One region of the Sutcliffiella sp. NPDC057660 genome, then DNA from elsewhere that is predicted to be linked to it. Evidence: riboswitches for the same ligand, from Rfam matches in the RefSeq annotation. Region 1 holds a riboswitch; each other region holds the start of a gene.
What was found. Region 1 has a riboswitch for cobalamin ahead of ACFVAD_RS09970 (DUF4430 domain-containing protein). Riboswitches for the same ligand answer to the same signal wherever they lie in the genome.
Positions count from the first base shown of each region.

Region 1 (7,872 bases):
CCTACTTCTTTGGCAAGGGCTACCGCCTGGTCATAGTCACACCCTACATGCTCAGGTATATGGGCATCAGATGAGAGCACAATCGGCACTCCTTTTTGATGGCACATCTGTAGTAACCGTTTATCGGGATACAATTCGCCAACAGGCTTTCTGAGTCCTGCGGTACTGATTTCTACACATGTCTTCGAATTGGCGAGTGCTTTTGTTGCTCTTTCATATTGGGCAAGCAGAAATTCTTCGTCCTGTGGAACATATTTGAATATTTTCACAAGATCGAGGTGGCCGATGATATCAAACAGATTCGACTCGGCAAGTGTAATGACCTGGTCAAAGTACTTTTCATACACCTCATATGTATCCCTTCTGTCCCACTCTTTTCGAAACTCTGCCAGATCAATGCCGAAGTCCCCCACCCAATGAATCGAACCAATCACATAATCGAAAGGATAGGACTCGATAAACTTCTTCATCTCCTTATGCTTTCCGGGAGTGTAATCCATTTCAATACTGAATTTTACATGATGATCCTTATTCCAAGCCTCTTTAAACAACGCGTAATAATCTTCCATATCGTAATAACGACGCTCTTCCACCCATGGGTTGCTCAAGATATCTTTTGTTTGGTAAAAATGATACGCATGCTCTGAAATCCCCAATTCTTCGATTCCATTCAGCTTTGCCACTTCAATGAATTTCTCCAGGTATTCCAGTGTCAATGTTCCTCGTTCCAAATGATTATGATAATCGGTAAGCAATGGTCGTCCCTCCAATCAGTTTCAACCATTATACTATGGATATGGGACGGGTTGGTGAAATTCATCTGAAAATTTATGTAGCTCTTCCAATTGGTCTTCTTTCGAACAATTGCAACACCGTTCACCGTCAATCAACCAAAAGAGAGGCATGCCATTTTCAGGCTGCCTCCTTCCAAAAAGCATATTAAATTATTATTACTGCTTGTATACCCGTCGTCCATTACGACTGGCTGCCCGGTCACACCCTTTGCTTCATCACCTTTTCGAATGATAAATCAACGACAGGTTCCTGAGTTTTTTCCTACATCACCTTTATGAAGGGAAAATATATTATACTAACCCGAAAACAGAACCCTTTGCCAGCGAACGCTTTTATTAACGCGGATATGAAACTGGATTTGGTGCGAGAGGTACATCGACAGCTTCATTCAGCGGCACATTCCCGATGCTTCCGCTCTGGGCGGTTTCAAAAACAACCTGCTTAAACCCGAACTCCTTTGCTGTCATCATCATTGCTTCCAAGGCGAAAATGGTCTCTTCCGTATCGTCGAGAATGCTTGCAGAAGAAAGTACTATCTTTACAAGATCCCCCTCTGGTTGGAGGCTGGTGATTTCTATCGTTTTTGGTACCGAAGCTTCAATCCTGCTTTCGGAATCCTGGTCAGGAGCTGTTTTCATCGCATTCAAGGCCTCTTGGACATCTTCATAGTCCTGTTGGGACAGTACAAGGAATGTCGGACCATCCTGACCGCCTTTGTATTTTAGATATGCTTTGTTCCTGAGCTTTTGTAAATCCTCTGGTCCATTCTTCACATTGCCAGCCATTTCTACGTTTTGACTGCTGCCATTGTTCGTATATTCCACTGTGGTAAAGTGCAGTCGGAACGTTTCCGCAACCTGATCGGCAAACGTAAAGCTTTGAGTGCTCGAATATCCTCTGTATAGAGAACCTACTTCAATCATTGCTTTCTTCGTTCCGTCCTCGTTTTCCGCTTCAGTGATTACAGCCCCATCATTGAGATGAGGGACGCTCAATCCTAATCTATCATAATCCAGTTCATATCGGATTTTCTCAAGGTCATTAATATATGACGCTTCATCTGTTTTTGGTACAACAACGGAAATTGGAAAACTGAATGCTCCATCATTGGACATGGCGTCCCTTGCAGACACTCCGATTGTGATGACATTTTCCGTTTCTTCCATCACATTGGATACCACAAAGGTCGGTTGTTCTGCAGTTAATACATTCATATCATCGGTATCAGACTCTTTGGCATCATCCATTGCAATATCCGTGTTTTCTTTGTCTAAACTTTCTTCCTTACCTATACTCTGTATCCCGACGGCTTCCCCTTTCGCCGAGTCCCCGGAATCATCACGTTCAGCGCTTTCCATGATGCCTGCACCGTCTGAATTCCTGGCTGCTTGATCCATCGATGAATTGGAGCTATTCATGTTCTGCAGGAATAAAGGTGAGATAATGGCGAAAATCAATACCGCAGCGGCTAATGCAAGCGCAGGCATCACGTTAAAGGAGCGTGTTTTTTTATTTAGGCCAACATGTACTTCACGATATATTTGTTTTGGGTCACGGTCATCTTTCACTCTCGGCATTTGCCGCAAAAGCTTTTCCAGTTGTTCTTCCTCCATATGCTGTTTATGACGCATTACTGTTCCCCCCTTTCTCTTGGAGTTCTTCCATATGAGCCTTCAGGACCTTTAAAGCCCTATGTTGAGTCGTTTTCACCTTACTTTCCGTCCACCCCAATATTTGGGCTGTTTCTTGGATCGATAAGGCTTGTATGTACCGCAGGACGAGGACAAGACGATGATCCACCTTACATTTATCCAGACACCGGTACATTTGTTGAACCTGTTCATTTTGTAAAGCTATCTCTTCAGGCAGTGGTGCATGATCTTTTACCTGTTGTGTGCTCCAGTCAAAAGTTTCAAGTAGTTTACTTTTCCAACCCTTCTGCTTTCGGAAAGAATCAATCGCAACATGCTTGGCGATCGAAAAAAGCCAAGTCTTCTCGCTGCTCTTTCCTTCAAACCGATCGTAAGAACGCAAAACCTTTATATAAACTTCTTGAACGAGGTCCTCGGCATGCTCTTTGTTTTTTACCATATAAAATAAAAACTGAAAGACATCATGGTGATATTTTTCATAGAGCTCTTGAAAAACCGTATTCATCCTTTCCCTCCGTTCATTAGATTAGTCGTATACTATATTAAAAAAGTTACATTACAAATATATGACAAAAGTTACAGTTTGGCTATATTCTTTTAGGAATTTTCAGGAAAATATTCATAGTATTTTTGAAGGTAATCTTTTTTATATTTAATAGGAAAATCAGTCCATATTGTTTTATTATAATGGAGGGTCAGTCAACTTTGTAGGGGTCTTTGAGCACCTTTTTTGTTTGGTTTTGTGGAATTCTGGGACAGGTCAGTTCAGAAGAAGTGGACGGAAATGGAACAAGATGGTTCGCCTTACCTCCAAAAAAAAGAAGCCCTTTTCAAGGCTCCCCTTCTGTTCATTGAAGCATATACGCCGCCCGTTCCTTCAGCAGCTTCGATAACACTGGAAATAGTATAATGAAAAATACAACATTCCCAATCGCATGGTTCACATCGAATGGAATTCCTGCCAAATAGTAAGGCCAAAACAGCTTGCCAACTACCAAACGTTCAAGTGACATGACAAAACCATACAAAAGTCCGCAAACGCCTGCATAGATTGCCAAAATGACGACAGGTGTCTTATGGAACCATTTGCCGATCATTCCGCTCATCAACCCGATAATCGACCATGCAATGATCTGGGTGACCGTCCATGTGCCGCTTCCGAGCACCATATTGGAGGCAATCGTACTGCCGCAAGCCAGAATCAATCCTGTCACCGGCCCCATCCAAAATGAACAGATGATGATGATTGCTGTAACAGGCTGAACATTAGGAATGGAGGCGAAAGCAATCCGCCCCACTACGCATAAAGCGATGAGCACCCCTAATAAAGCAAGCTTTTTAGTAGGCATAAAACTATTCCCACTTTGCATAGTCGAAGTGTACAACATCATCTGCCTTGAGCACGTATTCTTTTGCACCGACCATGATTTCTTCCTCATTCACCTTATATGTCCAGAAATAGGAGTTGGCTGTATCCGACTCTACCCCATCAATCCCAACGATAAATTCCTTGGTATCGTCCAGGGTCAATTCGAAGTTACGTTCCATGACTTCCATCAATGATTCGCCTTCTTCAAATTCCAGAGTTTTCTCACTGATTACATCTTCTCCATCCTTTGTCAGCTTGATGGTCGTTTCGAGCTGGTCCTGCTGCTTCTCCTCTACCGGCGCTTCTGTTGAGGAGTTGGAGTTCGTATTATTTCCCCCTGATGCGCATCCTGTCAGTGCCAATATAAATGCTGCTAATAGTGTCAGTAAGAATTTCTTCATGTGTCATTTCCCCTTATGTATGTAGTAGGTAAAACTGCAAGATGGTTTGTTCATCCCCCCGCTGGAAAAATAAGTCCCCTCTTGTTGTTAACTCACTTCTGAAGCAAACAAAAAAACCTCATCCAATATGAAGGATGAGGTGTAAACGGCATAAAAAGCACGTATAAATAAACGCCGTCTCTCTCACTCAACCCCCGAAGCATTGAAACTAAGTTTAGACAATTGGCAGGTCTACTGACTCATGCTTCACCCTACTTTGAGCCTTCCCATATGGCAGCCTGATTTCTCAAGCCGGATCATACAGTGGTTATCTCATTTCGTCCACATTTACAGTTGCGGGGACAGTTTTGGTCTTTCACCAAATTCCCTTTTAAGTCACCGAGGTGACACCACATCTTCAAAACTATTCAATTAACTAGCTTTCATATTACACAATATGTCCCTTGCTGACAAGAAAATGTTTCATACTAAACAAGATTATTCGCTAATGTTAAACATATTACCTCATTGTTCGTGGAATAAACAGGGAAAATGTCGTTCCTTCATTCCATTTCGAATGAACGGAGATCTGGCCATTATGTGCTTCGACAATATTCTTTACAATGGCAAGGCCGAGACCTGTCCCTGCTCGTCCTCTTGTACGAGCTTTGTCCGCTTTATAGAACCGTTCAAACACAAACGGCAGATCCTCTTCAGGAATACCGTGGCCGGAGTCTTTTACATCCATTTTCAAACCTAGATCCGACAAATTGACTAAGATCGTAATTTTTCCGCCCTTTTCCGTATGACGGATCGCATTGTCAACGAGATTGGTCAAAACCTGTTCCATTCTATCTACATCAAATGCGATTTTGCCTTGTCCAGTCATCTCGTAACTTAGACTGATGTTCTTTTCCTTTGACAGCACCTGAAACTTGCGAATTATTTTTTCCACAAACACTGCAACATTAGCTTCTTCATAGTTCAGTAAAATATGGCCTGCTTCCATTCTCGCAAGGTCTAGAAGATCGTTAACGAGTCTCCCCATGCGCAACGACTCATCATAGATGACAGATGCAAGCTCTTTTTTCTCCTCATCCGTTCCTGCAATATCATCGACGATTGCTTCACTGTATCCCTGCAGCATGGAAATCGGTGTACGCAGTTCATGTGATACATTCGCGATAAAATCCTTGCGGAGCTTATCGAGCCTGCGTTCTTCCGTCATATCCCGGATAACGGCAACCGCCCCGCGTATATGTGTCTGGCTGTATAGGGGACTCATCACAATCACCCAGGTGCGTCCTTGGTAGGTGAGCTCAATTGCCTGTTCCTTTTCAATGGAAACCGCCCTCTGGAACATATCCCTGACCTCTGTGGGAAGATCTTCCCCATTGTCACTGCCTTCCTGGTAGAACCAGGCTTGCAAAAAGCGTTCAGCTGGAGGATTCGAGACAAGGATGGTTCCGTCACGGTTCAATGTGATAACACCATCCGCCATCGAGCTTAATATGTTCGCCAAATGCTCTTTTTCCTGATTCAATGCATTAATATTGAATTTCAACTGGCGTCCCATCTGATTGAATGCCATTGCAAGCTCCCCAATTTCATCGTGAGTGAGCATCGGCAGCTTTGTATCAAACTTCCCACGTGCAATTTCAAACGCAGCCTCCCTCATTTTCCGTAGAGGTGCTGTAATTCTGGTAGATAGGAAGAATGCAAAAATCGTTGTTAGGAAAATGGCAAAACCGGCTGCGAGTAAAATGAGCTGGGTTGTCTGTTTTGTTGTTTCCTTGATGGCAAGCAAGGATTGGTAGATGAAGACAGCTCCATCCTTGTTCTCATCCAGGTGTAGTGGAACGCCCACAATCATGATTTCCCCATACATCTCATCATCTTTATTGATATCGGATAAATAGGTTTTTTTCGTTACAATCGGCTGATCCTCGAATACGAGGGAAAGCTGCGGATCATCGAGGAAAAAGGAAGCGGGAAGATGACTGAGCGTTCCGTTTGGGGAATGGCTAAAGTCTTTCTTATCCGAGAACACTACTACCCTTGTCGCTTCATCCACCAGCTCCCATGCGATGCTCATCGCCTGTTCACTATCTGCATGTTGTTCAAGAATGAGCGCTATTTTTTTTGCATCCTTTGTCAGTTCTTTTTCAGCTTCACTGACATGGTAGTTTTCGAAGAACTCCAGCAACAGGATTGTAAGGACAAAAAGAACAAAGGAAACTAAAAGTAAAATGGTAAGCCAGAGCTTACCAACAACACTTTTCCAAATCATGAGTCACTGCCGACCTCAAACTTGTATCCGACGCCCCATACGGTCACAATCATTTTCGAAGCAGGCTCTGATACTTTATTCAGCTTTTCGCGAAGTCTCTTCACGTGTGTATCAACGGTTCGCAAGTCACCAAAGAATTCATATTGCCATACTTCTTTCAACAGTTGTTCACGGTCAAAAACTTTGTCCGGCGATTTTGCAAGGAAATAGAGAAGCTCGTACTCTTTTGGCGTAAGGTTCACTTCCTTGCCGTCGGATGTAACCCGGTGCGCATCATTGTCGATGGTCAGATGATGGAACACTATGACATCCTTTGTTGTTGTTTCCGTTGTCAGGAAGGTTGTGGTCGAAGATCGTCTCAGCAACGCCTTTACCCGAAGTACCACTTCCCTCGGGCTGAATGGTTTCACTATGTAGTCATCTGTTCCAACTTCAAAGCCCTGGACACGGTTGGTCTCTTCCCCTTTTGCCGTCAGCATGATGATCGGAGTCGCTTTCTTTTCACGGATTTCCTTGCATACCTCCATGCCGTCCATGCCTGGCATCATGATATCAAGGAGAATGACATCGTATTCATTTTCCAGAGCAAGCTCCAATGCGGTGTGACCATTGTCGGCTTCCTCAATGGTATAGTTCTCTCTTTCAAGATACATTTTCAACAGTCTTCTGATTCGATCTTCGTCGTCCACTACAAGAATTTTTACGTCTTTTTCCATGAAATTTCCCCTCCTGGTAATGTTTCAATTTTTCAAGAAAAGCCCTCACATTGCTGTGAAGGCTCCATATTCTGCGTTACATAGCATACGAGTGCAAACCTGCGATAATTAAATTGACACCAATCAGATTAAATAGAATAATCGCAAAGCCGATCAAAGTAAGCCATGCTGATTTTTCCCCTTCCCACCCTTTGGAAAGGCGAAGGTGCAAGTAGGCTGCATAGAATAGCCAGGTTATAAGTGCCCATACTTCCTTTGGATCCCATGCCCAATACCTAGTCCAGGCAATCTGTGCCCAAATCGCTGCAAAAATCAGTCCGCCAAGTGTGAATACCGGGAATCCGATAGTTACCGCGCGATAGCTGATTTCATCCACCAGCTCCAGGTTCACTTTTTTAACGGCAGGCTTCAATGCCTGTCCGATTGGTTTTCTAAGAATCAGTCGGAAAAGTCCATATAACAGCAAACCTGCAAAAAGTGACCATATAACCGTATTCAATTTTAATGTGTTTACATAAGCCGGCAGATTCACCAAGGCATTCATTCTTCCGTCTGTCAGGAGTTCTCCCTCATTTGGACCCACTAATGCCGGCAGATGATATTCGACATTCGCATCGGCACCTTTTTTGTCAATATAGGAAAATTCCGCCTGGTACCCTGCAGCACCAAA
Region 1 covers NZ_JBHVHV010000007.1:202,257-210,128, forward strand. Annotated here, with positions in the region: gene ACFVAD_RS09950 (histidinol-phosphatase) at 1-755, opposite strand, end outside; gene ACFVAD_RS09955 (hypothetical protein) at 1,131-2,426, opposite strand; gene sigX (RNA polymerase sigma factor SigX) at 2,416-2,952, opposite strand; gene ACFVAD_RS09965 (ECF transporter S component) at 3,296-3,796, opposite strand; gene ACFVAD_RS09970 (DUF4430 domain-containing protein) at 3,801-4,217, opposite strand; cobalamin riboswitch at 4,425-4,626, opposite strand; gene ACFVAD_RS09975 (ATP-binding protein) at 4,717-6,486, opposite strand; gene ACFVAD_RS09980 (response regulator transcription factor) at 6,483-7,202, opposite strand; gene ccsB (c-type cytochrome biogenesis protein CcsB) at 7,279-7,872, opposite strand, start outside.

Region 2 (7,872 bases), on a different contig from region 1:
TTGGAACCCTTTTTCAATAAATAGCTGATGGGCCTTCTTGATTACCTGTAATTTTCGTTCATTCATCTTATCACCTTTTAGACTGCTAGTATAATTTTCATACTACCTTATTTTCGCAGCTTACACAAACCCCAATAAATAACACCTTATTTTTATTGAAAAAATTGTACTGATGGTATAAGATGAACATTATGAAACTACAGTATAAAATAATGAACTCATAGTATAGGGAGAGAGGAAGCGAAACAACATGCAACAAACTGAATCCACACAGCGACCGCCATACGGGATACTGGCTATCCTGATGATTGGCGCTTTTATTGCTTTTTTAAATAATACATTACTGAACATAGCCCTGCCGTCGATCATGACGGAGCTTGAGGTAGGTCCTTCGACCGTCCAATGGCTCACCACAGGGTTCATGCTGGTGAACGGGATCTTGATTCCGACCACTGCATTTCTCATTCAAAAATATTCTGTCCGACATTTGTTCATCGCGGCAATGGGGCTGTTCACAATCGGAACTGTCCTTGCAGGCTTTGCCCATGTCTTTCCGGTACTTCTAACGGGACGCATGCTGCAGGCATCCGGCTCTGCCATTTTGATGCCTTTATTGATGAATGTGATGCTCGTCAGCTTTCCAGTGGAAAAAAGGGGAGCTGCAATGGGTGTATTCGGTCTGATCATGATGGGTGCGCCGGCAATCGGTCCCACTTTATCCGGTTGGCTCATCGAACACTATGATTGGAGAATGCTGTTCCATTTTGTCACACCGATCGCGGCGGTCATCCTTTTATTAGGTATTTTCCTATTGAAGGATAAAAAGGTGAAACCGAATATTAGCCTGGATATGTTCTCGGTTCTATTATCAAGCTTAGGATTTGGCGGACTCCTTTATGGCTTCAGTTCTGCCGGTTCCAAAGGCTGGGACAGTCCGCTTGTCTATGGAACTATTCTTATTGGAGTGGTAACCCTGACATGGTTTATCCTCCGCATGCTCCGCCAGGAAAAGCCGATGCTGAACTTCCGGATCTATCAGTATCCGATGTTCGCCTTATCCTCCGCCATCTCGATGGTCATCACGATGGCGATGTTTTCCGGGATGATCCTTTTGCCGATCTATGTGCAGACTTTACGTGGCATCTCCCCGTTGGATGCAGGTCTTATGATGCTTCCGGGAGCAATTGCGATGGCGCTCATGTCCCCGATTACAGGGAAACTTTTTGATAAATACGGCGGAAAAGTACTCGCGATAACAGGATTGACGATTACGGTCGTAACGAGCTATTTCTTCAGCCAATTGACGCTGGAAACATCCTATACACAACTGGTCATCCTTTATACAGTAAGGATGTTCGGGATGTCGATGGTATTCATGCCAGTTTCCACAAACGGACTGAACCAGCTGCCAAAAAGGTTCTATCCACACGGTACAGCGATGAACAGCACGTTGCAGCAGGTGTCAGGGGCAATCGGTACGGCATTCCTCGTAACCCTCATGTCCACACGGGCTGAAAGCTATGGCCGTGACCTTGCTGCGACAGAAATGCCTAAGCTTGGTGCCGATCCTTCTGCGGAAGCGCTCGGGGCCATGCAACAGCAGATCATGCTGCAATCCACATTGGAAGGGATCAACTTCGCATTCCTTGTGTCCGTCTTTATCGCCGCAGTGGCACTTGTTCTTTCCTTCTTCATTAAGAGGGCAAAGCAGGCAGAGGATCCGATAGGGGATGAAGCGGAAGCAGAGGCAAAAGCAGAAGCAGTTAATCCCGATGTAAAAGCTAAATTAGCGGAAAACTAATAAAGAAAACAGCCTCGAATGTAGATAACGTTTTCGGATACCTGTCACTTTTTATTAAAAATGCGGTTAAAAATCTGCTTATATTTGTTATACATTTTGTTCTGCAAGATGCAGGGTAAGAATATTACAAAGGGCCACCTAATGTATAATGCGTATTATGGCCAAAGTACTGTTATAAAACTAAACAGTGTAAAAAATAACAGGAAAAATTCCGTTTAAATTGGGAAATACCCATATTTCCCGAAGAATAAGCGGAGTTTTTTCGTTTATATGTTCCAAATCTTAGAATTTTTCCTTATTTAGAGCAGTTAACCGGAAATTCTCCGCTTATCTTTGCTTCTTAAGCTTCCTCTATAAACATTAACAGGAAATTCTCCGCCTATTTATTCTCATACCTAAAAAAAATCATCAAAGAATAATTACAGAGCCAAAGAAAAAAGTGGTTTTTAAATTTGCAGTCCGATTTAAGAGGTAACAGAAATCTTCGTAGCCTTACATATCGATATACTAATTGGACCACACTTTCAAGCCTATTTTTATCATTATTCGCGTTTTATCCATAAAAAAATGACCATCAATTTCACATACAAATCGTTGGTCATTTTAATAGACATATTGGATACTGTGACAAGTAAAAGAACCGTTAGTGGAGGCTGTTTTTCTTGTTTATAAGGTTATTTTTTATTTGCCTGGGTACCGCTTTTCTTCTGGCTTTGTGAAGCATTGTTTCCAATCTGAAAGTCATTGCCGAATTCCACATTGTTTTTATTATCGTGCTTTTCAATTTGTTCTCTTGTCTGTTCCTTATTCTGCTTACCTTGATTTGACATACCTCATCAACTCCCTTTCCGATAGTTTATCTTTCTTAATATGCACAATTAGACTGTTAAAATTAGTCTTTTTTATGTAGTCCAGACTAATTTTTCTGTTCAATCTGTTAACTCTTCCTTCGTTCGGCTAAAATGATGGTATCTGATTTTTCTGAATGATGGAGAGGTGGATGAAGATGGCGCAAGAAGTCAAGGTGAAAGAAATGCTGGAGATCGTGCAGGGGACACGGGCCGTTCTTGTGGATGTGCGATCACCTGGTGAGTTTGCAGATATGACCATACCCGGCAGCATCAATATTCCGATTTTCGATAATGAGGAGCGGGCGGAGATAGGGACTCTCTACAAGCAGGTAAACGTGGAAGCGGCAAAGGACCGGGCATTGGAAATCGTATCCGCAAAGCTCCCAGGATTTATCCGTTCGTTTCAAAAACTACAAGCGCCAATTATCGTTTTCTGCTGGCGTGGGGGAATGCGAAGCAAAACAACTGTGACGCTACTGGAATTGATGGGCATCAGAGCGAAACGTCTTCAGGGTGGTGTCAAGGCGCATCGCCGCTCTGTGATTGAACAGCTCGAGCAGTTGGAAATCCGGCCGGGTTGCTTTATTTTGAATGGCGGGACAGGCTCAGGGAAGACGGTGATATTGCGAAAGCTAAAGGAGAATGGTATTCCTTCCCTTGACCTGGAGGGCTTGGCCAGTCATCGGGGATCAATTTTCGGGCAGATCGGACTACCACCTACCAATCAGAAGATGTTTGAAGCGGAGCTTGTTCATGAAATGTTGAATCTGCATGCGGCACCTTATCTTGTTTTTGAGGCCGAGAGCAAGCGGATGGGGAAAATCCTGTTGCCGGAATCTATCATGGATAAAAAACGGGAATCGACTCACATTTATATCGAGCTCCCACTAGAGGTTCGTGTACAGAATATCCTGGATGAATATCAGCCCGCAGCCCATCATCAAACATGCATCGAGGCTTTTGAAAAAATAAAAAGGCGCATCCATACGCCAGTCGCGACAGAAATCCAGGAGCTGCTGGATAGTAAACACTATGCCCGTGTCGTTCAACTTCTGCTCGAGCATTATTATGATCCGAGATATCTCCATGGCGAAAAAGAATATGAGCATTGCAGGAAGGTGACGATCCAAGCAAAGGATAGCGAGGACGCCGTAAGAAAGGTAGCTGCTTTTCTGGAAATGCAGCCTGTGGTTTCCTTCTAGAAAAAACGAATTCTTTTGCGAATTCGTTTTTCTTATTTATGAGGTTGTAAACTATGCTCTCTCAAAATAGATGTGACAATATGGATCGAATCCCATTCCCCCCGCGAAAATTTTACGATTGGGAATGTCTTGGGGAAAAGCTTACGACGAATTTCTTCAGCTGAATAGCCGTCTTTATACAAGGATAGTACTTCCGCTTGAATAGAAAGTAAATAGTCGCGTTTTCTTTCAATTGCTTTACGGCCGTCCTCCAGATATCCTGCGTGACTGCAAAAAACTTCAAGAAAATCATAGGATAAAATACGTTCCAAGGAGCGGATGATTTCAGGGGTGCTTTCATCAGCCAATGCCAGCTTGGTACGCACACTTACAAACAAATCGCCGGTGAACAACTGTCCTGTTTCCCTGTTAAGAAAGGCTTTGTGATCATAGGCATGACCGGGGGTGTCGATGGCATCCCAAGTGGCACTTCTGGATTGGAAGCTCTCTGAGACAGGTTGGGCTTGAAACGGCCTGCGTCTTCCCCAGAATAGCTGTCGATAGAAGGGATAATCTGCCCGCATCAAACAGGAAGCGATAGATGTTTCATTAAGATAGACCGGCACATTCTTCGTTTTTTGGACATATGCGGCACAGCCAGTATGGTCTTCATGAAAATGGGTGAGCATGACCTGATCAAAATCCGCTTCATCAAGGAAGGGTTCAAAAAATTTATGCAGAGAGTGTGCCCCGGTATCGATTAACATGCCATCAATCAAATAGCTGTAAACATTTAAAGAAACACCCTTCAAGGAAATTTCTCCATTCAAATAGGAGACACCGTTTACCTCACCCTTGGATGCTTTCTTCTTAAACAACAAATCTACCATCTCCCTGTCAATTCCAATGTATACCAAAATTATAACAAATAAGGTTGTTGGATTGTTTATTTTTATAAGAGAATCCGTCATGCATAGAGAATTAACGTCCTGTAGATGATGCTTGGCAATTTTGTTCCATTTTATCATGGATTGCACTGTTAAAAGGTGCCTGACCCCCGTTGCTTTAAAGTGATAAATCTCAAGTGTTCAAATGAATCCGAGTAAAGGTAAGTTCAATTTTTTCCCTTTTTTCCTCCATCCTTTGCGTTATAATGAAAGAATACGCTTACTTAAGGGACTGAACAAACATGACCTACATACATAAACTAAAGCACTTTGTTGGTGGAAGGATACTCAAAACAGGCATTGCGGTGTTCATTACCGCGTTGATTTGCGAGGCTTTGGCATGGCCTGCCATGTTTGCTGTCATTGCGGCAATCGTTACCATTGAACCGACAGCTGCCAATTCGATAAAAAAAGCGTTTGTCCGGTTTCCGGCCTCGGGCATCGGCGCAGGATATGCCATTTTATTTTATATTGGTTTTGGCGATAATCCTGTAACGTACACATTGGTGGCACTTGCAACCATCATCACCTGCCATAAGTTGCACCTGGATGATGGAATCTTAGTTGCCACCTTGACTGGTGTGGCGATGATCACGACCGTTCATGACCACTATCTTTCCTCCTTTTTGGTCAGGTTGGGGACGACCATCACTGGACTATCTGTATCCACACTTGTAAACCTCCTGGTGTTAAAGCCAAACTACACGCCAGCCATCTCCGAAAAAATCAGGGGGTTGTTAAAGGAAACAGGGCTCTTGATAGAAAGAAGCGGTGGGGAGCTGATTAAAGGGAAAATGCATGCCAATCCCAGGCAGACCAGATTGACCTTTCATAAGATAGTGAGAGAGGTGGAGCGAGTCGGGGACCTTTGCAGCTATCAGAAAGAGGAGTGGAAATACCATCACTACAAGAGAAAAGACATGCGACATTTCTATTATGAAAATAGAAAACTGAAAATCTTGACACAGTTGACCTATCACGTCGGGAACTTGATTTTCATCCCTAGTCATAAAAGGATAGCCAATCAGGACAAATCTTCTCTTATACTCTCAACCGTACGAAATATGAATGAAGTTTTACAAAATGAAGAATATGACATGACACAAGAGCATCATCGATTGGTAGACAGGCTTTTTGATCAGCTTGCTGAAAGAATTCCGGCAATAAACGAAACAGATTATCATATTTTATCGACGGATACCGTTATTTTTTATGAACTGATAGCAATCAATGATTTATTAGAGGAACTGGCTAAAATTGAGCACCATGCGTTGAAGCATCATGATGCCGCTGCGAAACAACATGCATGATTAAAATCTGCAAGACATTCAAAGTGCAATACGATACACTATATTGTGAAGAAATAAATTACCCAATTACATATTAACATTTAGGTGCCTTTTCGGAGGTTAAAAGGGAAGCTGGTGCAAGACCAGCACGGACCCCGCCACTGTAAACGTTGAACGGTGTTAGCTTTTATCCACTGTGCTTTTCATGCATGGGAAGGATTAACGCTGTGATGAGACGTAAGTCAGGAAACCTGCCTAATTGTTTTTAAGGATTCTACGAGGAAAGAATGCTTAAAGTGACATTACTATTTCGCTGCTTTCATAGATTTAATTTGTGAAAAGTGGATATGCGATTCATAATGCGCTTTAGCGTCTTTCCTAATATAGGAGAGGCGTTTTTTAATTCTCTCCTCTTAATCTGTTACATTACTTTTTTACAGGAGGTTCATATGGGCAAAGAAAAGCAAAGAGGGTTGACACTTATTTTTACAGGTGATGGGAAAGGCAAAACAACGTCGGCGTTGGGACTGACTCTTCGCGCAACTGGGAGAGGGATGAAAGTGAAAATTTTTCAGTTTATCAAGTCACCGGAGCGTTCCTATGGGGAACAAATAGCTTTAGAGAAACTCGGAATTGAGATGGTACAGCTTGGGGCCGGTTTTACTTGGACGAAAACACCCGAGGACCATCGTGAGGCGTTGAGAAGTGGTTGGCCCAAGGCGAAGGAAGCTGTGCTGAGTGGGGAATTTGATGTAGTGGTTTTAGATGAACTGAACAATGCATTGGCAATCGACCGTTTTCCGATAGAGGATGTCCTTCCTTTAGCAGAGGTCATGGATGTGATAAAAAATAAACCGGCACACGTGCACCTGGTCATCACCGGCAGAGATGCAAAGGATGAAATAAAGGATTTGGCAGATCTAGTATCCATTATCGAACCGGAAAAGCATTATTACAACGATGGAGTGCCGGCTGTAAAAGGAATCGAGTTTTAATTCTGCGTGAAGGATCTGAATGATGGATAGAAGTAAAATTGGATCAACCAATGTCTGGAGTGGAAAGCAAATGGATAAAGCGATGCCCATCATGATTCAAGGCACTCATTCCGATGCAGGGAAAAGTGCGGTTGTCACAGCCTTATGCAGGATATTTGCACAGGATGGATTTAAAACAGCTCCGTTCAAATCGCAGAACATGTCCCTGAATTCCTATATCACCTTCGATGGCAAGGAGATTGGACGAGCCCAAGGTGTTCAGGCGGAAGCGGCCGGCATTATCGCCACCACCGATATGAATCCGATACTAATCAAGCCTACAGGAAACTATGAATCCCAAATCGTGGTGCATGGTGTCCCTTATCAAAATATGAAGGCAGGAGAGTACCGGCAGGACTTTTTCCTGCAAGGATTAAAGCTGATTCAGGATTCCTATGAGAAATTGGTGCAAGGCTATGAATGTGTAGTGATAGAAGGAGCGGGAAGTCCGGCTGAAATCAATTTGAATGACAGGGAGCTTGTCAACATGCGTGTGGCGCGTCTGGCAGATGCGCCAGTCATTTTGGTTGGAGATATTGAGAAGGGCGGGGTATTTGCCAGTCTGGTAGGAACGCTGCAGCTCCTGGAACCGGAAGACAGAAAGAGAGTAATCGGGGTGGTCATCAATAAATTTCGCGGAGATGTATCCCTGTTGGAACCAGGTTTGAAATGGTTTGAGGAGTATACAGGTGTACCCGTCCTTGGGGTCATCCCTTTTATTGATCATTTGACAATAGAGGCAGAGGATTCGGTAGTGTTAGGCAGTTAT
Region 2 covers NZ_JBHVHV010000009.1:44,146-52,017, reverse strand. Annotated here, with positions in the region: gene ACFVAD_RS11660 (TetR/AcrR family transcriptional regulator) at 1-66, opposite strand, end outside; gene ACFVAD_RS11655 (DHA2 family efflux MFS transporter permease subunit) at 251-1,801, shown strand; gene ACFVAD_RS11650 (hypothetical protein) at 2,476-2,631, opposite strand; gene mnmH (tRNA 2-selenouridine(34) synthase MnmH) at 2,808-3,854, shown strand; gene ACFVAD_RS11640 (MBL fold metallo-hydrolase) at 3,887-4,714, opposite strand; gene ACFVAD_RS11635 (aromatic acid exporter family protein) at 5,023-6,090, shown strand; cobalamin riboswitch at 6,156-6,342, shown strand; gene ACFVAD_RS11630 (cob(I)yrinic acid a,c-diamide adenosyltransferase) at 6,519-7,064, shown strand; gene ACFVAD_RS11625 (cobyric acid synthase) at 7,135-7,872, shown strand, end outside.
Region 2: linked by a shared signal. The riboswitch ahead of ACFVAD_RS11630 (cob(I)yrinic acid a,c-diamide adenosyltransferase) and the one ahead of ACFVAD_RS09970 (DUF4430 domain-containing protein) in region 1 are both predicted to bind cobalamin.

Region 3 (7,872 bases), on a different contig from region 1:
AGAAGAAATAGGGACACCGGACTTGATCATATTACCCGGAAGTAAAAATACGGTGGAGGACGCACTATTTTTGCATAACAGCGGATTGGCTAATCGTCTTCTGTCATTATCGGAAAAAAAGACGATGATAGTTGGCATTTGTGGCGGCTTTCAAATGCTGGGGAAAGAAATCGAGGATGTATTGGGAGTTGAATCTCCTATTAAGCAGGCTCCGGGATTAGGGTTTATTCCCATGAATACCACTATCACGGTCAATAAAACAACCATCCGCTCCGAAGGGGTCATCACAATTCAAGATAATACATTTCCTGTTTCCGGCTATGAAATACATATGGGAGAATCGCATTTTGAATCAGGGTGTGATCATTTAATCGAACTGGACGACAGGGTAGAGGGAGTATGGAGTGAGGATCGGCTGATCATGGGGACTTATTTTCACGGGATTTTTCATAACGACGAGTTCAGGGAGTTCCTCCTAAATGAATTAAGGGTTAAAAAAGGATTGGATCCAATAATCGAAAGGGTCTCTTTTGCCAAAAAAAGAGAAGAATCCTTTGACCGGTTGGCGGATGTTGTGAGGGAACACATTCAATTGGATGCAATCTATCAAAAAATGAAGGAATTTCAGAAAGGTGCCTGCCATGTTAAAGATATGTGAGAAAATACAACCAGTTGACAAAAATATTGGGAATGAGGTGCGTGCTTATTTAGACACCTTAACAAAACCTATCGGAAGCTTAGGAATGGTGGAGGAATTGGCAATTCAGCTCGGGGAGATCACTTCCAGCCGTTTTCCGACGGTTTCTCCTCCTGGTGTGATCGTATTTGCTGCGGACCATGGGGTGGCAGGAGAGGGAGTTTCTGCTTATCCACAAGAAGTTACTGTCCAGATGGTACATAATTTCCTGAATGGCGGAGCTGCGATTAATGTGCTGGCAAAACAGATTGAAGCCAAGCTTGATATTGTCGATATTGGTGTAGCAGGTGAGATCGCAAGGGAAGGGCTCATCTCAAGAAAAGTCCGTTATGGTACAGGGAACTTTTTAAAGGAAGATGCCATGAGTCCGGATGAAGCGCTGGAAGCCATCCAAGTGGGTATGGACGTCGCAAATGATATGATTCAACGGGGAGCAAAGTGTCTATTGCTAGGGGAAATGGGAATAGGCAATACAACAAGCAGCAGTGCTATCCTATCTGTGCTTCTCGGGGAAAATAATCTGGAGAGAATAGTAGGTACAGGTACTGGAATATCCGTGCAGCAGATCAAGCATAAGCAGCAGGTGATCAAACAAGCCATTGAAAATCGCCATCCTGATCCAGGAGATCCATTGGATATATTGTCGAAGCTTGGTGGACTCGAAATAGCAGGAATGATAGGAGCAATTTTTGCTGCAGCCGAAAAGAGAATTCCAATTTTAATAGATGGATTTATTAGTACAGTATCGGCGGTATTAGCGGTAGAAATGTGCCAGCATATCAGAGGATATTTGATAATCGGCCATCAATCAAAGGAAATTGGGCATAGGCGTGCCTTGGAGCTGCTGAAAAAGAGGCCACTGCTTGATTTGGAATTGAGACTTGGGGAGGGATCGGGTGCTGCCCTCGCGTATCCTATCGTGGAGGCTTCAGCCAGGATCCTGAAGAACATGGCCACTTTTTCCGCTGCAGGAGTATCGGAATCGACCATCTCCTGAAGCGGAAAAATTAAATTTACAAGAGTATGAAGTTAAACTATAATGACTTTTAGAATAAAAAAACGAATATTAAGACAAATAGGTTCCTTAAATGTTCATGACAATGAAATTTAAGGTGAAAAGGGAAGTTGGTGCAAGTCCAACACGGTCCCGCCACTGTAAGCGCTGAGGAAAGCTAACGTATCTCCACTTTGCATGATGATGCATGGGAAGGAGTAGCCGACTGATGAAGTGCAAGTCAGGAGACCTGCCTATGTTGTTTTTAAACACCTTCGAGGAAAGGGATGTTTAAAGTGCGTGGTTATTCAGAGACCATTCCTATTTTGCCAGTCTCATTGACAGGGAATATAGGTGCATTTTTACGTTCAACGCTTTCCTTTTGGATAGCGTTTTTTTATTTGCCAAAAAAGCAGAAAAAGGGGAAGAAAAAACATGAAGCAATTATGGAAAAAGTGGAGCATTATTACGCTAATAATGACAATGGCAATTTTAGCGGGATGTGGAGTGAATGGGACTGATACGAACAAGCAGTCAAGTGGCGAAGTAAATGAATCTGCTGCGAATGAAGTGCAAGGAACGGAAGGGAAGCAATTTCCTGTCACCATCAAAGATGAAACCGGCGAGGAAATTGTCATCGAAGCGGAACCGGAATCTATTATTTCCCTACAGGCCAGCAGTACTGAAATCTCTTATGCATTAGGATTAGGCGATAAAATGGTGGGGGTTTCCGACTATTGCAACTATCCACAAGAAGCACTGGAAATAGAGAAAGTTGGGGCGCAGGACATGAATGTCGAGCGTATCCTTACACTACTACCGGATATTGCCCTTGTGACGGACTATCATTTGGAAACGCATGCTGAAATATTGTCCCAGTTTGAAGAAGCTGGTATTACGGTCATTGTTATTGGCAGTGAGACTTCTTTTGATGATGTCTACGAAACAATCGATCTGATCGGTACTGCTACAGGTAAGAAGGCTGAGGCCAAAGAGCTGGTTTCCGATATGAAAGAACGTCTTGAAACGGTGAAGGAAAAGGCAAAATCTGTAACGGATAAAAAGAAAGTGTGGGTCGAGGTATCACCGGCTCCGGATATTTTCACAACAGGCCAAGGAACGTTTATGCATGAAATGCTGGAATCCATCCAAGCAGAAAATGCAGCAGGCGACCAAGAAGGCTGGGTCAAGATGACCGAAGAAGAAATCGTTCAATTAAATCCTGATGTGATTGTCACCACGTACGGATACTATGTGGAAAGTCCAAAGGAAACGGTGATGGCACGTAATGGCTGGGCCGAGGTTCCTGCAATAAAATCTGGAGAAGTACATGATGTGGATAGCGATATGGTAACGAGACCTGGTCCTCGTTTAATTGAAGGGGTGGAAACACTTGCAAAAATCGTTTATCCGGAAATATTTAACTAATAAGCTCGTTTGGCTCTATATAGGATGTGGAGGGTTTGTACTTGGTGCAGCCCTCCTTGGTCTATTAAGCAGTAGTGTAACCATTCCGATCACTACCGTCCTCCATATTGTCCTGGAAAATGGTTTTGGGCTGCGGTGGTTGGAGGAAGTCCCGAAAAATGAAGAGATGATCATTTGGAATATCCGCTTTCCCAGGGTCCTTCTTGCCCTTTTTGTGGGAGCTTCATTGGCGTTGGCGGGTGCTGCGTTTCAAGGGCTGTTACGCAATCCGTTGGCAGATCCCTATACGATTGGGGTTTCATCGGGAGCGGCACTCGGAGCGGTTGCTGTTCTGTTCTTTCAGGTTACGATTATTGGTTTAGGGAGCTTTACCCTTCCTTTTGTCGCTATTATCAGTGGACTGCTTTCCCTATTGCTTGTCTTTGGATTGGTTCGCTTAAGTAACAGAGGGTTTGCAATAGAAACGATCATTTTGGCAGGAATCATCATCAGTGCCTTTATCGGCTCTATCATTTCCTTGATCATCTCCTTAGGGGATCGGGATTCCATGACACAGATCATCTATTGGCTTTATGGAAGTGTCGGAATGAGAGGCTGGGGTCATGTACAGCTAATCGTTCCTTTTATGATACTTGGTACAATGCTCCTCTTCATTCATTATCGCGAATTGAATGCCATGGCTTTGGGAGAGGAGGCAGCCGATCATATCGGGGTAGATGTGAAACGGGGTAAGATTTTCATTTTAGTGGGGGCTTCCCTTTTAACAGGGGCGGCAGTCGCGGTTTCTGGGTCCATCGGTTTTGTCGGTTTGGTTATTCCTCATCTTATAAGGCTTATAACAGGTCCCAATCACCGGCATGTCTTGCCATTATCCATGCTTGTTGGTGGAGGGTTTCTCGTTTTGGCAGACCTGGGAGCAAGAACCATTATCGCACCGAAGGAATTGCCGATTGGGGTCATTACGGCATTGATTGGCGCACCGGTTTTTGCAGTGTTACTGGTTCGAGAAAGAGTAGGAAGGGGGAAGGCAATTGATTAAGGTCAGAAAGCTGACAGGTGGTTATTTAGCTGGCCCTGTAATTAAAGAGCTTGATTTGAATATTCAAAAAGGGGAGTTTTTCGCGCTGTTGGGACCGAACGGAAGTGGGAAGACGACTCTGTTTAAATTGATTACAGGACAGCTTCCCATTCAGCAAGGAGAAATTCTTATCGACGAAAAACCAATTACTTCCTTTTCTAAGCTGGAAAAAGCGAAAAAAGTCGCCGTACTGACCCAGGAGGTCCAGGTGTCTTTTGATTATACGGTGGAAGAAATTATTAGCCTTGGCCGCTATCCACATCAAACAGGGATTTTTAAGAGCCTATCCAAAGAAGATAAGAAGGTCATGGAATATGTGATGAGAAAAACCAGAATAACCAAGTTTCGCGACACACAATTCCGCAAGCTTAGCGGAGGGGAAAAGCAGCGGGTACTATTGGCAAAAGCATTGGCTCAGGAGCCGGAAATTCTCTTGTTGGATGAGCCCACGAACCATTTGGATATCAAGCACACCTTTCAAATGCTGGATTTGATAAAAGAATGGCAGCAATTAAAAGGACTGACCGTATTTTCCATTTTGCATGATCTGAATGTTGCTTCCCTTTATGCCGATCGACTTGCCTTGCTTTATGAGGGTTCGTTTCTTGAAGTGGGGGACACCGACACATTGCGCAAGGAAGATCAGTTGAAAAAAGTCTATGAAGTGGAGATCCAAACGCAATCACACCCAATCGTACCAAAACCTCAGCTCATCATGACGCCAAGCTTTGAGCAGCCAGGTCATTCCTATAGCCTTCACAAAGCTTACCAGATGGAACAGACGTCCGATTATATTCATGTTTTATTCAATCAGCCAATGCGTTGTATCTCCAATGGTGTGGTGGGGGATGGCATTCAATGGCTGAAGCATTTCTGCAATTTTCACGTTTCAAAAAACTATAATTGCTCCAATCCGAAAAAAGATCTACATGAATGGATGGAAAAATATCATATTCCCCCTGAACAGGCAGTAGGATTGATGACGGCTGTACAGCTAGAGGATGTCACGATTGTGATGGAGAAAATAGAGGGAATTGAATTTTTGGCAGTCGTTACTGCCGGGGTAGGAAATGCGGTAGATATCTCGAAAGGGCATCCAGCCAATTTACCGCTCCAGATCGGGACCATCAATATGATGATATTTATCGATGCCCATTTTACGGACGGAGCACTCGTTAATGGACTTATGTCTGCAACGGAAGCCAAAGTGAAGGCGCTTCAGGATCTGGAAATTATGGACCCGGAAACAAAAACGCTTGCTACCGGGACTTCTACCGATGCGATGGTTCTAGCTGTCACGCAGCAAGGGGTACAGACTCCTTATGCAGGGTCGGGAACGGTAGTCGGGAAGGGAATTGGCCATGTTGTCTATCAGGCTACAGTGCAAGCGATCCGGAAATATTTGAAAAGGGTCCAGGGATGATGGAAGCACCGTTCTACATAGGTTGTTTGATACTGATAGGAGCGATTTTACTGGACTTATGGATTGGTGATCCAGGGTGGCTGCCGCACCCTGTCATTCAGATGGGAAGGCTCATTACATTTTTGGAGAGAAAATGGAACCTTGGAACAAATAGAAGGATAAAAGGGGTGTTTCTTACAGGTACCGTCGTTTTTACCGTTTATGTTGTGACTTTTTTCTTCGTCAGTATCGCTTATCACATTTATTATGCAGTTGGTATAGTAATGGAGATTTGCTTAATATCCACCACAATCGCGATAAAGGGGCTTGCTTCTGCCGGGAAAAGTGTAAAGAAGCCCTTGGCTAATGGGGATTTAGTGGCGGCTAGGAAAAGCCTCAGCATGATTGTCGGCAGGGATACCGGGCATCTGGAAGAAAGCGAGATTGTGAGGGGAGCGGTGGAAACTGTTTCCGAGAATACTGTCGATGGGATAACGGCGCCATTGTTCTGGGCATTAATTGGCGGTGCTCCTTTAGCGATGGCGTACCGGGCGATCAATACGCTCGATTCCATGGTTGGCTATAAAAATGAACAGTACATCCAGTTTGGCTGGGCATCTGCAAGATTGGATGATATAGTCAATTGGCTTCCGGCGAGATTGACTGCTTTGACTATGTGGTTTTCTTCATTTTTTATGCGCGGTTCAAGGCATATGGAAGCACTGAAAACTACATGGAGAGATGCCAGAAAGCACCCAAGCCCGAACAGCGGTTGGTCTGAGGCCATGGTAGCTGGATTGATGGGCGTTCAATTGGGCGGAATCAATTACTATAAGGGCAGGATTTCAAAACGGGCAACAATGGGGACTCCTACCAGGAAATTATTGACCACAGATATTGATAAAGCCATCCGCTATATGCATGGAGGCTGGCTTGGGTTTTTAGTGCTTCTACTAATAGCACTTTATATTGTACAGTTCTAGTAATGGAGGGGGCACACCGATGAAATGGCCAGAGCACGGCGGACAACCAGCAACAATGAAGCAGCTTTTTCAACTAGAGAAGGAGAAAACCATCCTTGATTTCAGTGCAAATTTAAATCCCTTAGGGCCTCCAGCTTGGCTTAAAGAGGAACTATATAACCGGTATGAGAGTCTTACTCATTACCCGGATCCAAGTTATTCTCGCAGCATAGCCTCCCTTGCAGAGCATGAGCAGGTAGAGGAGGGTGAAGTACTACTGACTAATGGTGGAGCAGAAGCGATCTTTTTGGCAGCGAAATATTTTGAAGGAAAGAAGGCTTTGATTTTGCAGCCCACGTTCGTGGAATACGAGCGAGCGTGCAAACATTATCATATCGAAACAGAGGATATAGGGTTATTGCCTCAGGATGGATTTGCCTTACCTTTTGATCTTGTTATGGAAAAGCTCCCCGAAAAGGATGTCCTGTTCCTGTGCCGCCCAAATAACCCGACAGGTACAGTTGTTCCGGAAAAGCAGATACGAGCGTTATTGAAGGAAGGGTTAAAAACGAATACATATGTCGTGGTGGACGAAGCGTTCGTGAACTTTGTTTCGGACCTTTCGCTGTCTGTATTGGTCGCTTCGTATCCGAATTTACTACTTTTGCGCTCTTTAACAAAAATGTATACCATCCCCGGGATTCGCCTGGGATACATGTTGGGAAACAGTAGATTGATAAAAAGATTGAAAGCGGAGCAGATTCCATGGAGCATCAATGCATGGGCGGACGCTATTGTGCCAAAGCTGCTGGAAGATAATAGATTTGTAGACCGGACGAAATTATGGCTGCAGGAGCAATCGCAAAAAGTAAGGTCTTCCATAGCCTCTATGGGGTTCTATGTTTCCCCATCCCAAGCAAACTTTTATCTATTGCAAGATAGCCAACATCCCCAACAGACAGACGAATTATTCCGTTATTTATTTCACCATGGTGTGCTGGCGAGACATACCCATAACTTTAAAGGGCTGGACGGGAATTTTCTACGGCTTGCCATACGGTCTGAAGAGGAAAACCGCTACTTAGTTTCTGCTCTTCAAAAGTGGAGGATAGATACATGATTATATTTATTTCCGGAGGGGCACGGTCAGGGAAAAGCACGTATGCAGAGAAGATGGCCCGCTCTATTTATTCGAATGCAAAAAATGCACGGTTAATCTATATTGCTACCGCTAAACGAAGTGATAAAGAAATGGAGCGGCGTATTAAGATTCACCGGCAGGAAAGAGAGGATGAATGGCAGGTAGAGGAA
Region 3 covers NZ_JBHVHV010000009.1:36,146-44,017, reverse strand. Annotated here, with positions in the region: gene ACFVAD_RS11625 (cobyric acid synthase) at 1-658, shown strand, start outside; gene cobT (nicotinate-nucleotide--dimethylbenzimidazole phosphoribosyltransferase) at 642-1,694, shown strand; cobalamin riboswitch at 1,758-1,963, shown strand; gene ACFVAD_RS11615 (ABC transporter substrate-binding protein) at 2,127-3,119, shown strand; gene ACFVAD_RS11610 (FecCD family ABC transporter permease) at 3,085-4,158, shown strand; gene ACFVAD_RS11605 (adenosylcobinamide amidohydrolase) at 4,151-5,620, shown strand; gene cbiB (adenosylcobinamide-phosphate synthase CbiB) at 5,617-6,582, shown strand; gene cobD (threonine-phosphate decarboxylase CobD) at 6,602-7,681, shown strand; gene ACFVAD_RS11590 (bifunctional adenosylcobinamide kinase/adenosylcobinamide-phosphate guanylyltransferase) at 7,678-7,872, shown strand, end outside.
Region 3: linked by a shared signal. The riboswitch ahead of ACFVAD_RS11615 (ABC transporter substrate-binding protein) and the one ahead of ACFVAD_RS09970 (DUF4430 domain-containing protein) in region 1 are both predicted to bind cobalamin.

Region 4 (7,872 bases), on a different contig from region 1:
GCGTGCGATGCATGGCTTACGAAGCCTTCCTTGTCCTGCGGGAGCAGTGGCCAATGTGAACCCCGCAGGCGAAGCCCAGGAGGCTCACGGGTCACCCGCGGAAAGCGAAGTCTTGCACGGAAATCAATAGCGGTATTTAGAGCCGGCACATAAAGTCCCAGGCCCTTCAATTAATCCATTTCTTTTTCAGGTATTTGTATACTGCTGTCCTCTGATTTCGCAACCACGTAGGCCGCTACTGCATCACCTGTAATGTTGACAGCTGTTCTTGTCATATCTAGAAGGCGGTCGATTCCTAATATTAATGCGATACCCTCAACTGGAAGGTTTACAGATTGTAAAACCATCGCCAATAGGATAAATCCAACACCAGGTACACCGGCTGTCCCGATACTTGCTACAACCGCCAGGCCGACAACCGTAAGTAATTGCGTAAGTGACAGATCAATTCCATACACCTGTGCAATAAACACCGTTGCCACCCCTTGCATGATTGCCGTTCCGTCCATATTGATGGTCGCACCAAGCGGCTGAACAAAACTGCTTATACGCTTTGGCACACCAAGGTTTTCCTGGGCTACATCCATTGATACAGGAAGAGTGGCATTACTGCTTGAAGTACTGAATGCAACACTCATTGCGGGAACAAATCGTTTAAAGAATGTGATCGGGTTTACTTTACCCAGGAATAATGCTGCTCCACCATATGTTACAGTAAAGTGGATTAACAATGCCAGCACCACTACCATAAAATAGGCGCTCATCGCCTTGATAGCATCGATCCCAAGGCCGCCCACCGCAGAAGCGATCAGCCCGAATGCTCCATATGGCGCCGTTTTAATTACAACATGCACAAGGTACATGACGATATCATTGGCTTGTTCAAAGAAGGTTTTGACAACGGATGCCTTCTCTCCCAACGCATTTATGGCAAATCCAAGAAAGACCGCAAAAGCGATGATTTGAAGCATTTCCCCTTTTGCAAGAGCTTCTACCGGATTTTTAGGAATAATATTCAGCAGGGTCTCTTGGACAGGAGGCGCTTCTTCCGGAGCCTGATCTTCTGAAAGCTCATCAACAATCATATCTTCAAAGTTTCCTGCATTTCCAGGCTCGATGACAGAAGCCAATGTTAATCCGATAATTATGGCAATACAAGTCGTCACCAGGAAAAATAAAATTGTCTTAAGACCGATCGATCCCAATTTCTTTGTATCTCCCAATCCCACTACACCAAGTGTAATGGAGATAAGTACAATTGGAACAACCAGCATCGTAATTAAGTTAAGGAAAATGGTACCTAATGGCTGAAACAGGAATTTATCAAATGGTTCGTATAGGCTTGGCGCATAGAGATTAATAGCAAGACCAACTAGAATACCTACGATAAGTCCGATTAGTATTTTTTTCGTGAGTGATAATTTTTTCTTCTTTTTCACATGATGTTCCTCCCTTTTGCAATAGTGATATAATGTTTTTTTGAAGAAAATTACAGGAGATGTATGTAATTCACAAAAGGCGACTTTTTTCATTCTACGTCTAATATAATAATCTGTAAAGTGCGTTATGATAGATTAATTTATGCGCCATGTGTTATATTACAGAGATCAGGTACGAAAGTCGGGTTGTCATCTTTTCATATTTTTGATATAGTTAACAACGATTTTCTACTTTTATTTACCCATTAATTAAACTTTTATAGCATTCACAAATAGAAAAATTTTCATGCAGAAAGATGGAGGGGTTTTCGTTGAAATTACTTTGGAGAGTTATGGTGGCAATATTTGTTCTTATTGCAGCTAAAGTGGCCATCGATTCCTATCAGATTATCAAGGTAGCCGCCGCTGCAGATCACGTTCGGATCGACCCTGCCCTATACTTCAACCTGTCATACTTAATTTTCGGTTTTATCGGGCTGATGCTTTTCTCTGACATATTCAAGAAATTCATCAATAAAAGAAACAACCAGTTGAAGTTTTAAGCCACAAAAAGCAGGCATGATGCCTGCTTTTTTGATTTTAATCCACTTCACGTCCTCTGTACGCTTCATAGATTGCAAACCACTGCTGTCTGGACAGAGAAAGCCCCGTTGCCTCCACAGCCGCTCTTACACGTTCAATTTTCCCTGAGCCGACAATCGGAATGATTTTTGCGGGATGAGCTAACAGCCATGCATACAACACTTGATCGATCGAGGCAGCACCAATCTCCTCTTTTATCTGTTCAAGCACATTTCTTACCCTGACCACACCATCTTCCTGGCTTGTGAAAATCGAGCCTCCGCCAAGTGGCGACCAGGCCATTGGTGACACTCTCTCCTGCTGGCACAGCTCAATGGTTCCAGCTTCGAAATGCTCGAGATGTGTGGCAGAGATTTCGATTTGATTGGTCACTAACTTGAAATCCAAATAGGAGTTCAAAAGCTGATAAGCTCCAGGTTTGAAGTTCGATACTCCAAAGCTTTTCACTTTTCCTGACTCCTTAAGAGCAGTGAAGGCTTCTGCTACCTCCTCCGGGTTCATGAATGGATCCGGTCTATGGATGAGCAGTAAATCTAGATAATCCGTTTGGAGGTTCTTCAAAGATCTTTCAACCGACAGGGTAATATGCTCTTTGCTTGTATCATAATATTTGATTTTATGCTCCGGTCTATTGGATGAAATAAGCTTGATGCCGCACTTGGTTACCAGCTCCATTTCATCTCTCAGAGAGGGTTTGAGGGCCAAAGCTTCACCAAACTTTTCTTCCACCATATAATTCCCATAAATATCTGCATGATCGAACGTGGTCACGCCCGTTTCCAGACACTGTTCCATAAAAGAGAGTGTTTGCTCGTTCGAATAATTCCATTCCTGCAATCTCCACATCCCATGGACAATCCTGGAAATTGAAACTTCTTTAGACAAGTGTATCTTTTCCATTTTTAGCCACTCCTTTTTTTCTACAATTTGGATTATACTAGCTTGCCGGAGAATTTACCAATTTAATTGATACAAGGATTCCATTAATAAAACAAAACTTTTTTCCTATGTGATGCATGTAAAGATATACATCTGTTCTACTATTGATTAGAATAAAAGATAGATAAAAATTGACAAAAAGTGAGGATACTACCATGTCTACACAAGTACACTATAAGATCGGGAAGAAAATGCTAGATTCAGAGATTGAACTATCAGAAAGAATATTGAATGAAATAAGGCTTGCCTATCCTGAAATTTCGGAATACCGGGATCCACATCATCAGGCGGAAATAAAAGAAATCTTCCAGACTCTTATCAAATTTATTGGGAAGTACGTGCAGGACCCGGTGAATACATTATTGGATGAGGCAAAAGACTGGGGTGAATCCGTCGGGATCATGTCTGTTCAGGCTGGCGGCTCCTTGGAGAATGCATTATCCAATATGACGCTGTATAAGCGGGCACTATGGACCTTCATTCAGGAGGAAGGTGCCAAAGAAGGCATTCACCTCAATCAACTTACTGAAATTTTCATCCACATTGATGAGATTTTCAATATCATCGTCTATGGTTTCAGCCATGCATTCACTGTTGCAACCGAACAGAAGATACAGGATACCCGGACCAGTTTCATCAGACTTTCCATCCCGATCGTGCCACTTTTTGAAGGTCTTGCGGTTCTGCCTTTAGTTGGGGAAATAGATGAGCTAAGAGCAAGCATCTTGATTGAAGAGACTTTGCAGAAAAGCAAGAACTTGTCCATCAATAAGTTGATTATTGACTTTTCAGGCGTATATAATTTGGATCAGACGGTAGTGCACACATTAGATCTGCTTATCCGTTCCCTGAAATTAATCGGGATTACACCGATCATTACCGGGTTACGACCGGAACTCAGCCTGCAATTCATCTCCACTGGGGTGAGTTTGACAGATATCCAGATTACAGGTTCCATCGAACAGATTCTCCAGGATTTCCAATTGAACAAATAGGAGCCGCGGTTGTTGCAGCTCTTTTTTTATTTTTTGATTGTAATATACTTAAAGATGGATTATGATAGATTTATCAAAAAACACAAAATACAGTTATTTGAATATGCAAAACAACTACATATAGTATTAATGCGAAAAAGGTGTCTTTAACGAGACTTAATAGGGAATCCGGTGAAAATCCGGGACTGTCCCCGCAACTGTAAGTGCAGACGAATTGAATCACCACTGTATAAGTAGGCTTAACGGCTCTTATATGGGAAGGGTCAATGTAGGAAGAAGCACAAGTCAGGAGACCTGCCTTTTCGATCTAGTTTCTTATTCTTCGGGAGTTGAGATGATGAAACGGTGCTAGAAGCTTGCATGAATCAATACCCCTTCCCTATTGAGTTGGAGGTATTTTCCATGTCGTATTCTAATATCGTTTGATCCACTCAGGCCCTGGGTGGATTTTTTTTATTAGGCTCTTTTCGTAAAGTGTATTGCTTATGTCCGTAAAAAATCGGCATTTGGATTTTTTACAGCATATTTCCCTGTATTATTCAAAAGAAAATAATACTACATGGGAAAAGAGCACGAAAGCAAGTAATGTTACGTGTTTGCGTGGGATACGTCAAAAGCAACAATGCATGCGAAAACAGCCTTTTATTATTGCGAAACGGAGTGAACGGCTTATGATTACTTCAACTTTAAATAATACGAACAAGACATTGGACAGCAAGGATTGGATCCTTGGTATATTGGACGAGTTCCCCCACCTGGAAACAGAATCCTTCAATGAAAAAGCAGCTAAGCTGGTTGGAAACCAAAATACGGAAATCTATAAGCATCTAACCTTGGAGGCGATTGGCTACATTTCGGAGAGTGAGCCGGATTGGACCTTTGTCGCGGAACGGATCCTTTTGAAACAATTATACGAGGAAGCATGCAAGACACGAGGCACTGATACCCCCTATGATAATTTCCATTACCTGTTGCATTCCTTGGTGGAAGTGGGCATTTTTGATCGGGCACTTTTGGAATCATATAGCACAGAAGAAATAAAGGAATTGGAAAAGTCCATCGATCCCGAAAAGGACAAGCTTTTTACATACATCGGGCTCAAGACGCTTGCAGACCGTTATCTGTCCCGTGGCTACAACAAGGCTCTGTGGGAGCTTCCGCAGGAAAGATTCATGATTATTGCCATGACCTTGATGGCCAAGGAAGAAAACAATCGTCTTGCCCTGGTAAAAGAGGCATACTGGGCACTAAGCAACCTGTATATGACAGTCGCGACACCCACCTTCTCCAATGCCGGGAAAAGCTATGGCCAGCTATCGAGCTGTTTCATTGATACTGTGGATGATAGTTTACAAGGAATCTATGACAGTAACACAGATATTGCCAATCTATCAAAGTCAGGTGGCGGAATCGGCGTGTATTTAGGAAAAATCCGCAGTCGAGGAAGTGATATCCGAGGCTTTAAGGGTGTATCGAGTGGGGTCATTCCCTGGATGAAGCAGTTGAACAATACCGCTGTAAGTGTAGATCAACTTGGACAGCGCAAAGGGGCCATCTCTGTATATTTGGATGTCTGGCATAAGGATATATTCCCTTTTCTCGACAGCAAGCTAAATAATGGCGATGAGCGGGTGCGTACCCATGATCTATTCACAGGTGTATGCCTTCCCGATGTATTTATGGAACAAGTGGAAAGCCGTGGCGACTGGTACCTGTTCGACCCACATGAAGTAAGAAATGTGATGGGCTATTCGCTCGAGGATTATTTTGATGAACAAAAAGGCGAGGGCAGCTTCCGTGATAAGTATTGGGAGTGTGTGCACCATCCTTCCCTGCATCATGATAAGGTGCCTGCCATCGATGTCATGAAAAGCATCATGCGGGGCCAGCTTGAAACAGGAAGTCCGTTTATGTTCTATCGTGACGAGGTCAATCGTACGAACCCCAACCATCACCTTGGGATGATCTATTGCACCAACCTTTGTACAGAAATCACCCAGAACCAAAGTGCCACCACCACGAACCAGCAATTTGTAAAGGACGGGGCGATAGTGACGGTGAAGACACCAGGGGACTTTGTTGTATGCAACCTCTCCTCCATCAATCTTGCGCGGGCAATCCCTGCAAAAGTCCTAAAAAGATTAGTAGCAATTCAGGTCCGGATGCTCGACAATGTCATTGATCTTAACAACATTCCGGTCCTTCAAGCAAAGCTGACCAATGAGAAATACCGTGCGATCGGATTGGGAACATTCGGATGGCATCATCTTCTTGCCTTGGAGGGAATCAAATGGGAAAGTGAAGATGCGGTACAATTTGCAGACTCACTCTATAGAGAAATCGCCTTTTATACGATTGGGGCAAGTGCAGCCTTAGCAAAGGAAAAAGGGGCATACCCAGCATTTGAAGGCTCCGATTGGCATACGGGAGAGTATTTCAGTAAAAGAGGTTACCAAACAGATGACCTTTTTGATTGGGGAGCCTTACAGGATCAAATAGCCTTAGACGGCATCCGAAACGGCTATCTCATGGCAGTGGCCCCAAATGCGACCACCTCTATTATCGCAGGCAGCACAGCAAGCATCGATCCCATTTTCCTGAAAGTGTACTCCGAGGAAAAAAAGGATTACAAAATTCCGGTGACTGCCCCTGATTTGAATGCAAGCACCACTTGGTTCTATAAATCTGCCTACCATATCGACCAGCATTGGAGCATCGCCCAGAATGCGGCCAGACAGAAGCATATTGACCAGGCGATTTCCTTTAACCTGTATGTTACCAATGGGATCAAGGCAAAGGCGCTCCTAGATCTGCATCTGGAAGCATGGAAGCAGGGATTGAAGACTACCTACTATGTCAGGTCCACGTCAAAGGAAATAGAAGAATGCGATTCATGCGCAAGCTGATAACTGAGGAGGAAAAACGATGACCGCAACACTTACTTCACGATTACTGATGGACGCAACCGCTCCAAACCGATCGACGAAAATAATAAACGGCCAAAGCTCGAACGTGCTGAACTGGGACGATGTCGCCTTTTCCTGGGCCTATCCCAAATATAAAAAAATGCTCGCAAACTTCTGGTCGCCTTTTGAAATAAATATGTCCCAGGATATCAAACAGTTTCCCGAGCTTTCGCCTGATGAAAAGGATGCCTTCCTGAAAATCATCGGACTTCTTGCATTGTTGGATAGCATACAAACGGATTACGCAGGAAAAGTGGCGGACTATTTAACCGATTCCAGCTTGAATGCACTGATGATCATGCTCGCCCAGCAGGAGGTCATTCATAACCATTCCTATTCCTATGTATTGTCAAGTCTGGTTTCCCGGACAAAACAGGAAGAGGTTTTTGAATACTGGCGGTCTGAACCGACACTCCGAAAAAGAAACGACTTTATCACAAATGGTTATGCCGCATTTGCAGATAAGCCGGATGTGGAGAGCTTTCTTCATTCCATCGTCTACGATGTAATTTTGGAAGGACTGTTTTTCTATTCGGGATTCGCATTTTTCTATCATCTGGCAAGACAGCAGAAAATGGTCGCATCCAGCACCATGATCAATTACATCAACCGGGATGAGCAGATACATGTGGACCTATTCGTAAAAATCTTCAAAGAGGTGCTGGTGGAGTATCCGGAATATGATACAGATGAATTGGCAAGCATTGTCACCCAAACCTTTGTCGAGGCAGCAGAGCTTGAAATCGACTGGGCAAGGCATATCCTCGGAGATAAAATTGCAGGGATAGATATAGAGGAAGTTGAGGCCTATATTAGATTCTATGCCAATGTACGATGCAATCAGCTCGGCTACGCACGCCCCTTCGAAGGATACCGCTCCAACCCTTTGAAATGGATCAAGGCATACGAAGAGGTCGACCTTGGCAAATCAGACTTTTTCGAACAGAAATC
Region 4 covers NZ_JBHVHV010000004.1:126,749-134,620, forward strand. Annotated here, with positions in the region: gene ACFVAD_RS05285 (dicarboxylate/amino acid:cation symporter) at 171-1,439, opposite strand; gene ACFVAD_RS05290 (hypothetical protein) at 1,751-1,981, shown strand; gene ACFVAD_RS05295 (aldo/keto reductase) at 2,019-2,921, opposite strand; gene ACFVAD_RS05300 (STAS domain-containing protein) at 3,116-3,955, shown strand; cobalamin riboswitch at 4,077-4,271, shown strand; gene ACFVAD_RS05305 (ribonucleoside-diphosphate reductase subunit alpha) at 4,627-6,861, shown strand; gene ACFVAD_RS05310 (ribonucleotide-diphosphate reductase subunit beta) at 6,881-7,872, shown strand, end outside.
Region 4: linked by a shared signal. The riboswitch ahead of ACFVAD_RS05305 (ribonucleoside-diphosphate reductase subunit alpha) and the one ahead of ACFVAD_RS09970 (DUF4430 domain-containing protein) in region 1 are both predicted to bind cobalamin.